One region of the Mesorhizobium sp. WSM4833 genome, then DNA from elsewhere that is predicted to be linked to it. Evidence: predicted binding sites of a transcription regulator. Region 1 holds the regulator's gene; the other holds the start of a gene.

Region 1 (5,876 bases):
ACCGATCCGAGCGTTCTGATCAAGGCGAATTATCCCAAGCTCGCAGAAAACGCGCTGGTGGCCAAGCTCGGCATTTCTCCTGATGACAAGCCGATGATCCAGAAGCTCAAGGGCTTCCTTTCGGAAGGCGCCCGCGTCCAGTTGCGCGACATCGTTGCCGCCGATCCCTCGGTGATCGGCACGACACGCGACGTCAACATCCTCGCCGCCGCCAATCTCGACTCGGCTTTCAAGGGCCAGATCGACCTCAGTGTCGAGGAAGCGCGACGCAAGGTCTCGGACCAGCAGATCACCTGGATGAACAAGCTCAAGGCCGAGGGCGCGATGGCCGAGCACTTCAACAGCGGCCTGTTCACCTACGGCGCCTCCAGCCGCCCGGAAACCTCGGGCATGGGCGTGGCGATCATCGGCTCGTTTTATATGATGGTGATCGTGCTGCTGCTCGCGCTGCCGATCGGCGTCGCCGCCTCCATCTATCTGGAGGAATTCGCCAAGAAGAACCGTTTCACCGACCTTATCGAGGTCAACATCAACAATCTGGCCGCAGTGCCGTCAATCGTCTTCGGCTTGCTCGGCCTCGCGGTGTTTATCAATTTCCTGGGCATGCCGCGCTCCGCCGCTTTCGTCGGTGGCCTGGTGCTGACGCTGATGACGCTGCCGACGATCATCATCGCGACGCGCGCCGCGCTTGCCGCGGTGCCGCCGTCGATCCGCTCGGCAGCTCTCGGTCTTGGCGCCTCCAAGATGCAGATGGTGTTCCAGCACATCCTGCCGCTTGCCGCGCCCGGCATCCTCACCGGCACCATCATCGGTCTTGCGCGCGCGCTCGGCGAAACCGCGCCGCTGCTGTTGATCGGCATGGTCGCCTTCGTCGCCGATCCACCGACGACGCCTTTCGATCCGGCTACCGCGCTGCCGGTGCAGATCTATATGTGGGCGAACGAGGCCGAACGCGCCTTCGTCGAGCGCATGTCCGGCGCCATCATCATCCTGCTCGTCTTCCTCATGGCCATGAACATCACCGCGATCGTGCTTCGGCGTCGGTTCGAGCGGCGCTGGTAGAAAAAAGGCATTTTGGTATGAACATCATGACCGAACAGTCCCTTGAAAACGCAGTGGGCGACAAGATGAAGTCGAACGAAGTGATCAAAATGCGCGGCGACAAGGTCGGCGTGTTCTACGGCGAGAAGCAGGCGCTGTTCGACGTCGATCTCGACGTCCGCCTGAACCAGGTGACGGCGCTGATCGGCCCCTCCGGCTGCGGCAAGTCCACCTTCCTGCGCTGCCTCAATCGCATGAACGACACCATCGATTCAGCACGGGTAACCGGCAAGATCACGCTCGACGAAGAGGACATCTACGACAAGAACATCGATGTCGTCGAACTCAGGGCGCGCGTCGGCATGGTGTTCCAGAAACCCAATCCGTTCCCAAAGTCGATCTACGAGAACGTCGCCTATGGGCCGCGCATCCACGGATTGGCCAAGCGCAAGGCCGACATGGATCAGATCGTCGAGTCCAGCCTGAAGAAGGCGGCGATCTGGAACGAGGTCAAGGACCGTTTGCAGGAACCTGGCACGGGTCTTTCCGGTGGCCAGCAGCAGCGCCTGTGCATTGCACGCGCCATCGCCGTGTCGCCCGAGGTGATCCTGATGGACGAACCGTGTTCGGCGCTCGACCCGATCGCCACCGCTCGCGTCGAGGAACTGATCGACGAACTGCGTCAGAACTATACGATCGTCATCGTCACCCATTCGATGCAGCAGGCAGCGCGCGTGTCGCAGCGCACCGCGATGTTCCATCTTGGCTATCTGGTCGAGGAGGGCGCCACCGACAAGATGTTCACCACCCCCGACGACAAACGCACCCAGGACTACATCACCGGCCGGTTCGGCTGATCTCTGGCATATGAGGGACGAAGATCATGGGTGAACATACCGTCGCATCTTTCGATGAGGATCTGGAGCAGATCAGCCAGCTGATCCGCGACATGGGCGATCTCGCCCGCTCGATGGTCGGTGGCTCGACCAGGGCTTTGCTCAATTCGGACAATGCGCTGGCGCAGCGGGTGGTTTCCGACGACGCCATCATGGATGCACGCCAGCGCGAGCTGGACGATCGTGCCATCACGCTGATCGCCAAGCGCCAGCCGATGGCCAACGATCTGCGTGCGGTGGTCGGTTCGATCCGCATGGCCGGCGACCTCGAGCGCATCGGTGACCTTGCCAAGAACATCGCCAAGCGCGTCGGCACTGTCGGGCTGAGCGTCACGCCGCACGACCTTTCGCATTCGATCGACGCAATGGCGCAGCTGGTGCTGATCCAGGTGCAGGGGGTCGTCGACGAGTATGCCGCCGCTGACGCGGCAGCGCTTGCCACGCTCAGAAACAATGATGAACGCATCGACGTCAAATACACATCGGTGTTCCGCGAACTTCTGACCTACATGATGGAAGATCCGCGCAACATCACGGCGTGCACGCACCTGTTGTTTTGCGCCAAGAACCTCGAGCGGATCGGCGACCACGTGACCAACATCGCCGAAAATGCCTATTATGTTTTGACCGGCACGCAGTTGCCAGCCAACCGTCCGAAGCAGGACGAGACGGCAATGTCCGCGCCAGCGGCATGACAGGGGTGACCAGCCGATGATCGCGCCACGCATCATGGTGGTGGAGGATGAGGAGCCGCTAGGCGTGCTGCTCCGCTACAATCTCGAATCCGAAGGTTACCAGGTCGAGGTGGTGACGCGCGGCGACGAGGCCGAAATCCGGCTGCAGGAGAACGTTCCAGACCTTCTGGTGCTCGACTGGATGGTGCCTGCGGTTTCCGGTATCGAACTCTGCCGCCGGCTAAGGATGCGTCCCGAGACCGAGCGGCTGCCGATCATCATGCTGACCGCGCGAGGCGAGGAAAGCGACCGCGTGCGCGGCCTCTCGACCGGTGCCGACGACTATCTGGTCAAGCCTTTCTCGACGCCGGAGTTCATGGCCAGGGTCAAGGCGCTGCTGCGCCGGGCCAAGCCGGAAGTGCTGTCCAGCGTGCTCAAGGTCGGCGATATCGTGCTCGATCGCGAGTCGCACCGCGTCTATCGCAAGAAGAGCGAAATCCGGCTCGGGCCGACGGAATTCCGCCTGCTTGAATTCATGATGCGCCATCCAGGCCGCGTGTTCTCGCGCAGCCAACTGCTCGACAATGTCTGGGGCGAGACGATCTACATCGACGAACGCACGGTCGATGTGCATGTCGGCCGGCTGCGCAAGGCGGTCAACAACGGCCGCATGCCCGATGTCATTCGCACCATCCGTGGGGCGGGTTACGCCATTCGCGAGGACTGAACTCCCTCGTTTGAACTCACGCCACGTTCTTGCCGCCGAGACCGGATCTCGCCTGCACGCCCGGCGCAAAAATCTCCTGATCGACGAAGATCAGCGCCCGCATGGCGCAGCCTTCGCGGATCAGCGGCAGTTCGTTCGGCTCGGTGTCGAAGGAAATCGACTTGGAATGCTGACCGCCGGCGGTCTGGGCAATCGCTTGCCGCAATGCCGGCTCGATCAGGTCGAAGGCGGCGGCGCTGACGCCGACCATGGCGACCGGCGCCGGATCGATCAGCGCAAACAGGCTGCCGAGGCCGTAGCCGAGCGCTTCGCCGGCCTTGCGATAGGCTTCCCGTTCGGGCCCGTCCCTTTCGCGGGCGGCGGCAGCCAGGGCGCGCATGTCGGCGTCGCTGACATCGGCGACGGGCTCTGCATCCTCGCCCATCTGCCGCGCGTTGCGCCAGATGGCATAATTGCCGGCATAGGCTTCGACGCAGCCGCGCCGTCCGCAGCGACACAGCGCGCCGTTCGGCCGATGGATCATGTGGCCGAATTCGCCGCCCGAGGAATGGGTGCCGGTGAACAATTCGCCCTTCAGCACCAGCCCCATGCCGATGCCGTGCGACAGGAGGATGGCGATGAAATCGTCGCGGTAACGATCGGGGTCGCGCCAGCGCAGCGCCACCGCCATCATGTTGCAGTCGTTCTCCATAATGGCGGGGATGCCGAACTCCTCTTCGAATATGTCGGCGAAGGCGATGTCGGTGTGCGGCGTGATCGGCGACCACAGCATGGCGCGGGCACGGGTGTCGGTGATGCCCTGGACGGCCAGCGCGATACGAGCGATGCTGCGCACGTCCAGGTCGGGATCTTCCAGGCGGCGCCGCACGATTGCCGTGCACTCACCGATCAGCGAGTCGCGCGACATCGTCAGCGTGTCGAGCCGACGCTGTTCCTCGGATATTACCTGGCCGGCATAGTCGATGACGGCGACCGAGAGGAAGTTCAGCGACAGCACCACGGTCATTACCGCGGCCGCTTCCGGATTGAGGCTGAGGCCGACCTGCGGACGGCCGCGTTTGAGCGAGCCGGCCTCGCTCGGCTTGCTTTCGGTCAGGATGCCTTCGACGATCAGGTCGGATGAGATCGCCGAGATCGTCGAATGGCTGAGGCTTGTGGTTGCGGCGATCTCGGTGCGCGACGGCTGTCCGGCGCGGCGCACCGCGGCGATCACCATCGCGCGGTTGCGGCGGCGCAAATCGTCGTGGCGGATTCCGACCGACATGCTCTTTCATATCCTCCCGGTCGCCGCGGTTCTTCCTGCCCTGGAACGCTGTCGGTGACGCGGTCAAATACTGGCAGAAGCCGCGCGCCGTGTCATTTATTTATTCCGAGGCCCGAAAAAAATTCGAGACGACATCAAAATCCATCAGAATCGATGTTGACAGCGTTCGGGCGTTGGCCCAGTATTTTTTCGAGGCTCGAAAAAATAGGGCCTCTGTGCCGGCCCTCGGGCCAGTTTGGTCGCGCCATACGCGGCGCAGGGAGGATAATATGAAAAGATTCACAGCCGCCATCCTGGCGGGTGCCGCCATGTCGCTGACGCTCGCGTCTGTCGCGCAGGCGAAGGACAAGGTCGTCGGCGTTTCGTGGTCCAACTTCCAGGAGGAACGCTGGAAGACCGACGAGGCCGCCATGAAGACGGCGATCGAGGCCGCCGGCGACAAGTACATCTCCGCCGATGCGCAGTCCAATCCCGGCAAGCAGCTTACCGACGTCGAAAGCCTGATCTCGCAGGGCGCCAATTCCCTGATCATCCTGGCGCAGGATGCTTCGGCCATCGGCCCGGCCGTGCAGAAGGCGCTGGACGAAGGCATTCCGGTCGTCGGCTATGACCGGTTGATCGAGAACAAGGACGTTTTCTACCTCACCTTCGACAACAAGGAAGTCGGCCGTATGCAGGCCCGCGAAGTGTTCAAGGTCAAGCCGGAAGGCAACTACGTCTTCATCAAGGGCTCCGGTGCCGATCCCAATGCCGACTTCCTGTTCTCGGGCTCGATGGAAGTGCTCAAGGAAGCCATCGACAGCGGCAAGATCAAGAATGTCGGCGAAGCCTACACGGATGGCTGGCTGCCCGCCAATGCCCAGAAGAACATGGAACAGTTCCTGACCGCCAACGACAACAAGGTCGACGCGGTGGTCGCGGCCAATGACGGCACTGCCGGTGGCGTCGTCGCGGCGCTGACGGCTCAAGGCTTGGCCGGCACCGTGCCGGTCTCGGGGCAGGACGGCGACCACGCCGCGCTGAACCGCATCGCCCTCGGCACGCAAACCGTGTCGGTGTGGAAGGACGCGCGCGAGCTCGGCAAGAATGCCGCCGAGATCGCCTCGCAACTGGCCGACGGCAAGAAGACGAGCGACATCGCCGGCGCCAAGGACTTCACGACGCCGGGCGGCAACACCGTCAAGTCGCTGTTCCTGACCCCGGTTGCCATCACCAAGGACAATCTCAACGTCGTCATCGACGCTGGCTGGATCAAGAAGGACGAAGTCTGCGCG
Region 2 (5,876 bases), on a different contig from region 1:
CAGTCCGCCTCGAGGCATGGCGCCGCATCGGCACCGACCTCGATCTGCAGAAGCTCGCCAGCCTGTCCAGCACCATCGGGTTCGACGGCATCGTCGATGCCGCGCGCGATATCGTCGAGGGCAAGATCCGCGGCCGCGTCGTCGTGGATATGTGACTCCGCCCAACTGCCGGAAGGGCGGATGCAATCGCCAGATCTGGTGGCAAACCCGCCGCGCCTCGGCAAAAAGCGCTCATCCGCTAAAATTGGAACGATCTGCCGCAATTTTCCATAAGCTCTGTCTGGCAAGAATTTCGCATGATCGCGCAATCCGGCAGCCAACAGGCGGACACTGGCGACGATGTCGATGCGGTGCTCCCGCCGGCGTCGACGCGGCGCTTCGTCGCCGCGCCGCCGCTGGTGCCCGAGCCGGAATTCTCCAGGCGCGAAGGCCTGTCCTTTCTGACATTCGTCGCCATCGTGGTGATGGCCGGGCTGGCGCACCTGACCGGGGCACCGATGTTCATCAGCGTTGCATTGCTCGCAACCGGCCTTGCCGGCCTTGCCATGCATCTGCGCGCCAGGCGGAGCGAACATCGCACCGCCGCCCTTCTTGACGAAACCACGGCCCGCAGCCGCGCCGAGATCGAGACGCTGGCCGACCGCATGTGGGAGATGCAGGAGAGCGATGAGCGCTTTCGCGGCCTGATCGACGCGCTTGGCGATCTCGTCATCCATCGCGACCGCGATGGCTACATCGTCTATGCCAACAAGGTCTTCGCCGATCTCGTCGAGATCGACCAGCGCGATCTTGCCGGCAAGACCCTGGCGGAACTCGGCATCGAGGTCGGCATGGTTCCCGATGCCGCCTTTTCCGACCATGAGTGCCTGAGTTCCACCGATGTCTCTATCAGCACGCCGAGCGGGCAGCGCTGGTTCTCCTGGATCGAACTGTCGGTGCGCGACAAGGACAGCGGCGCGGTTTCGCACCGCGCCATCGCCCGCGACATCACCGCCCGCAAACGCGCCGAGTCCTCGCTGATCACCGCACGCGAACGGGCCGAATATGCCAGCCAGGCCAAATCGCGTTTCCTCGCCACCGTCAGCCATGAAATCCGCACCCCGATGAACGGCATCATGGGCATGGCCAGGTTGCTCGCCGACACCAGCCTGTCGCCGGAGCAGCAGACCTATGTCGGCGCCGTCTCGACCTCAGCCAGCGCATTGCTTGCCCTGATCGAGGATCTTCTCGATTATTCCAAGATCGAAGCCGGGCGTTTCGACCCGGAGCCGCAGCCGATGTCGGTGCGCGAGATCGCCGACAACATCATCGAATTGCTGGCGGCGCGCGCCTTCGCCAAGGATATCGGGCTGGGTTGTCATGTCGAACCCGACGTGCCGCAATTGATCACCGCCGATCCAGGCAAGGTCAGGCAGGTGCTTCTCAACCTCATCGGCAACGCCATCAAGTTCACCGACAGCGGCGGCGTGCTGGTGAGCATTGCACGCGCACGCACCGAAACCAGCGACCGCATATGCTTTACCATCGCCGATACCGGTCCGGGCCTGCATGATGCCGACCTGGAGCGCATTTTCGAGGAGTTCGAGCAGGCCGACGGCACGTCGACACGCACACATGGCGGGGCCGGCCTCGGCCTTGCCATCTCCAGGCGCCTGGTGGCCGCCATGGGTGGCACGATCTCGGTATCCAGCCGGCTCGGCCAGGGATCCGAGTTCGTCTTCGAAGTCCCTGCGACAGCGGCCACCGAAGCGCCGCAGGGCCGCCAGAATGCTCTCTCGGGCAGACGCGTGGTGATCCTGTCGAAGAACGCCGTCGAGGCCGACGCCATCGCCCGCACCATCCGTGCCAACGGTGGCGCGGTCGACATCGCCACCACCGCCGCACAGGCCGCGCCTTTCGCCGCCGGCTGCGACGCGATCCTGGTCGATGCCGCGATGGAGGAAGGCGACGGAAGGCTGCTCAAGCGCCTGCGCCAGAGCGGTTTCTCCGACTGTGAGGCGATCACGCTGATCGCGCCGACAGATCGCGGCATGCTTGGCGAGTTCCGCGCCAGCGGCTACGCAACCTTCCTGGCCAGGCCGGTGCGCGGCGGAACACTTTTGCGTGTACTGTTGAGCAGCCATGCTCCGAGCCTCGGCCCGCCGCAGCCGGAAAAGCGCGGCGCGCCGACACTGCGCGCCGTCGGCAACCGCCAGCGCGGCCTGTCGGTGCTGATCGCCGAGGACAATGACATCAATGCCATGCTGGCCCGCGCCACGCTGCTGAAGGCCGGGCATCGCGTCAGGGTGGTCGGCAACGGCAAGGCGGCCGTCGAGGCTGTCACCGGCGCCGCGCACAAGGACCGCTTCGACGTGGTCTTGATGGATCTGCACATGCCGGTCATGGACGGGCTGGACGCGATTGCCGCCATCCGCCGCCATGAGGAAGAAAGTGCCGTGCGGCCGGTGCCGATCATGGTGCTGTCGGCCGACAGCCAGGAAAAGACCCGCCATGCGGTGTTGGCCCATGGAGCCAGCGGCTTTGTCACCAAGCCGCTCGACCCCGAGGCGCTGGTCAATGCCGTCGAGGGCCAGGTCGTCGCGGCCTGAGCTTTCCACCGCCCATTCCGCACCGGGCGATCACTTAAACGTAGCCGGTTGATCGTATTCGCCAGCCGACGAAGTATTGCCCACGACGTCGTATCACGGTACTGTCACAATCCTGTTGCACCTACACCGTATCCCCGTGCCAAGAGGGATGGCTCGAAGGAGAATCACTCGTGCATACAGTTATGCCGGAATGTGACACTCGGCCGAACGCCAGCAGCGCCTTGCTTGCCGGACGTAACGTCGATTCCGTCATAAAGGGCGCGGCACTGGGCCGCATAGGCAATCTTGAAGTGCGGCTCGCTCGCAACGAGGCCGAGATCGCGGCCGCGCAGGAAGTGCGCTACCGGGTGTTCTACGACGAACTTGGCGCCAGGAAGGACCTGTTCCAGGCCCATGACCGCCGTGACGCCGACCGGTTCGATCCACTCTGCGACCATCTGCTGGTTTTGGACACCACGCTTTCCGGTCCCGAACATCGCCGTATCGTCGGCACATATCGGCTTCTGCGGCAAGAAATCGCGGCCACGGCCGGCGGTTTCTATTCCGAAGGTGAATTCGAGCTGACCAAGCTCATTGCCCGTCACCCCGGCCAGCGTTTCCTTGAACTCGGCCGCTCCTGCGTTTTGCCGGAATACCGCTCGAAGCGCACCATCGAAGCGTTGTGGCAAGGCATCTGGGCTTACATCAACCATTACGAAATCGGTGTGATGACCGGTTGCGCTTCTTTTCACGGCACCGTGCCGGCGGCGCATGCCGAGGCGCTCACCTACCTCGCCCACCACTGCCGCACAAATTCGGCCTGGGACGTGCGCGCGGTCTCCGGGCGCTACTGCTCGATGGACCTGATGCCGATCGAGGCGGTCAATGCCAAGGCGGCGATCGCCGCGATGCCGCCTCTGGTCAAGGGCTATCTGCGCGTCGGCGCCCGCATCGGCGATGGCTGCGTCATCGATCGCGAATTCTCGACGGTCGATGTGTTCGTTGTGATGCCGGTCAAGGAAATCGGCGCCCGCTACGTCAACTATTATGGCGGCGAAGCCCAGCGCTTCGCTGCGTGAGCCTGGCGAATAGAAAGTAGCGGGAGCTATCTCGTTCAACCCCTATTCGCTATTCGCTTCCTTTTCACAAAATATCTTCCGGCCGCCTGCCGGGCCGGCTCTTGTAGGACGGAAACGACCAGCCGAATTTGAGCGCACCACCGCGCACGACGAACGCCGCCGCAAAACCGGCAAGGTCCGAGGCGAGCGGCGGCAATCCGGCAAGATCGCCAAGTGTGTAAAGGCCGGCACCTGCAAGGGCCGCCGTGACGTAGATTTCGGGCCTGAGCAGCACCGATGGCTCGCCGGCAAGGAGATCGCGCAGAATGCCGCCGAAAGTGGCGGTGAGCACGCCGGTGATGACTGAGACGACCGGCGAGCCGGTAATCGCAAGCCCCTTGGCCGCGCCCATCACCGAAAAAGCGGCGAGCCCGATGGCGTCGAGCCAGAGCAGCCATTTCCAGCGCGATTCGACACGATGCGCGCTGAAGAAGACCAGCACCGCAACCGCGGCGCAGATCAGCACATAGCCGGAGTTGGCGACCCAGAAAACCGGCAGGTTGAGGATGACGTCGCGAAGCGTGCCGCCGCCTATCCCGGTGACGCTGGCCAGGAACAGGAAGCCGATAATGTCGAGCTGCTTACGCGAAGCCGCAAGCGCCCCCGTCGCCGCGAAGACGGCGACACCGGCATAGTCGAGAAGCGCGATGGGGTTCATTGCAGGCCAGGGGAGTAAGGGAATAGGGGAATACGGGAGTATGTTTATCACGAAACCGCACTGCTGGTACGCTCCCCTACTCCCCTACTCCCCTACTCCCCTATTCCCTTACTGCCTTAACTATGCATCTTTCTCAGCCTGCTCGTTCACCGGCCCCGGCTCGACCGGCGCTTCAGCGGCGGCAAGCTTCGGACCGCCTTTGGCGACGCCGACCATGGCCGGGCGCAGCACGCGGTCGCCGATCGAATAGCCCGGCTGCACGACCTGGACCACGGTGTTGGCCGGAACGTCCGGATTGGGCACTTCGAACATCGCCTGGTGGAAATTGGGATCGAACTTCTCGCCTTCCGGCGCGAGCTTCTTGACCCCATGCCGTTCCAGCGCCGACAGCATGGCGCGCTCGGTGAGGTCGACGCCTTCGATCAGCGCCTTGAAGCCGGCGTCACCCGATGCCTTGGCCTCGGCGGGAATCGCATCCAGCGCGCGGCGCAGATTGTCCGACACCGAAAGCATGTCGCGGGCGAAATTCGCGACCGCGTAGGTGCGCGCATCGTGCACATCGCGCGCCGTGCGGCGACGCAGGTTTTCCATCTCGGCCGCCACGCGCAGCGCGCGGTCCTTCAGCTCTTCATTTTCCTTCAGCAGCCGGACAAGGGCTTCATAGTCGCCGTCGGTGCTGCCTTCCGTGCGCTCGGCTGCGGGCTCGGTCGCCTCGACTTCATCGGGCGCGCGTTCGTCTTTTGCCTGGTCGCTCATCGCCGTTTCCCGTCAATCTCGAATGATGTGGATTTTGTGCCCGATATCGATGTTTGGCAGCCAAAAATCAAGGGGTAAGCGATTATGGAAGCCACCGGCCAAGGCCGGACAATGACGGGCAAGACATTTCGATTTTAATTCAAATTTTACCTTAACTGCCGGCTTTGCTTGCCCCACAGGCAGGATGGGGGAACCATTCCCTTGCTGGAGGAGTTTCGAAGCCGACACAGGATTTTAAGATGATGACCCGCAACACGGGCGAAAAGGCAGAAGGGCTGGCCATCGAGGTCAGGCGCCAGTTGGGTGCCGAGGCGGTGACCCGCTTTCTACGCACCTTGCCGGCCTTCCGCACCGAGGCCGACATTCCCGACCGGCTCCGAGAACTGCTCGACCGCCTCGATGGGACGGAGCGCGGTGACATCGGCTGGCGCCGGCGTTAACGCAACAATCGATCTTGGCAGCAAACCTCCTATCGGCAATAGCCGGGGAGAGCCGAACCATCTAAGGATAGATGTGTTGTGGTTCAAAATGGAGGACGTAGTGCGCAAGGTTTCGATCACCTCATCGCTGATGGCGCTTGTCGGCCTCGGCGCCATCACCTTGGCGGCTTTTCCGGCACAAGCAGACAATCTGCAGCTGCAATTGGGCAAACATGGCCCGCGGCTGAAGCTCATGGAAGATTGCGACCCCGCCTATGACGATTGCGAAGGCCCCCGTCGCGACGACCGGCGTGACCGCCGTCAACGAGGCTGCACGGAGGACCGGGCCCTCGACAAG

The links. Region 1 encodes PhoB, which activates phosphate uptake and scavenging genes when phosphate is short. Its sites were predicted from a motif close to TGTCATNNANCTGTCAT; they were not measured.
Region 2: a site for PhoB is predicted at 2,691-2,707, ahead of olsB (l-ornithine N(alpha)-acyltransferase). Genes of this name have one in related genera too.

Annotation. Positions count from the first base shown of each region.
Region 1 covers NZ_JBVVQG010000019.1:61,667-67,542, forward strand. The annotation lists gene pstA (phosphate ABC transporter permease PstA) at 1-1,062, shown strand, start outside; gene pstB (phosphate ABC transporter ATP-binding protein PstB) at 1,080-1,898, shown strand; gene phoU (phosphate signaling complex protein PhoU) at 1,925-2,632, shown strand; gene phoB (phosphate regulon transcriptional regulator PhoB) at 2,649-3,338, shown strand; gene AC0L2D_RS28075 (ROK family protein) at 3,355-4,602, opposite strand; gene xylF (D-xylose ABC transporter substrate-binding protein) at 4,872-5,876, shown strand, end outside.
Region 2 covers NZ_JBVVQG010000004.1:278,087-283,962, reverse strand. The annotation lists gene acuI (acrylyl-CoA reductase (NADPH)) at 1-155, shown strand, start outside; gene AC0L2D_RS09735 (PAS domain-containing hybrid sensor histidine kinase/response regulator) at 297-2,588, shown strand; gene olsB (l-ornithine N(alpha)-acyltransferase) at 2,771-3,646, shown strand; gene AC0L2D_RS09725 (trimeric intracellular cation channel family protein) at 3,711-4,343, opposite strand; gene grpE (nucleotide exchange factor GrpE) at 4,464-5,099, opposite strand; gene AC0L2D_RS09715 (hypothetical protein) at 5,339-5,539, shown strand; gene AC0L2D_RS09710 (hypothetical protein) at 5,514-5,876, shown strand, end outside.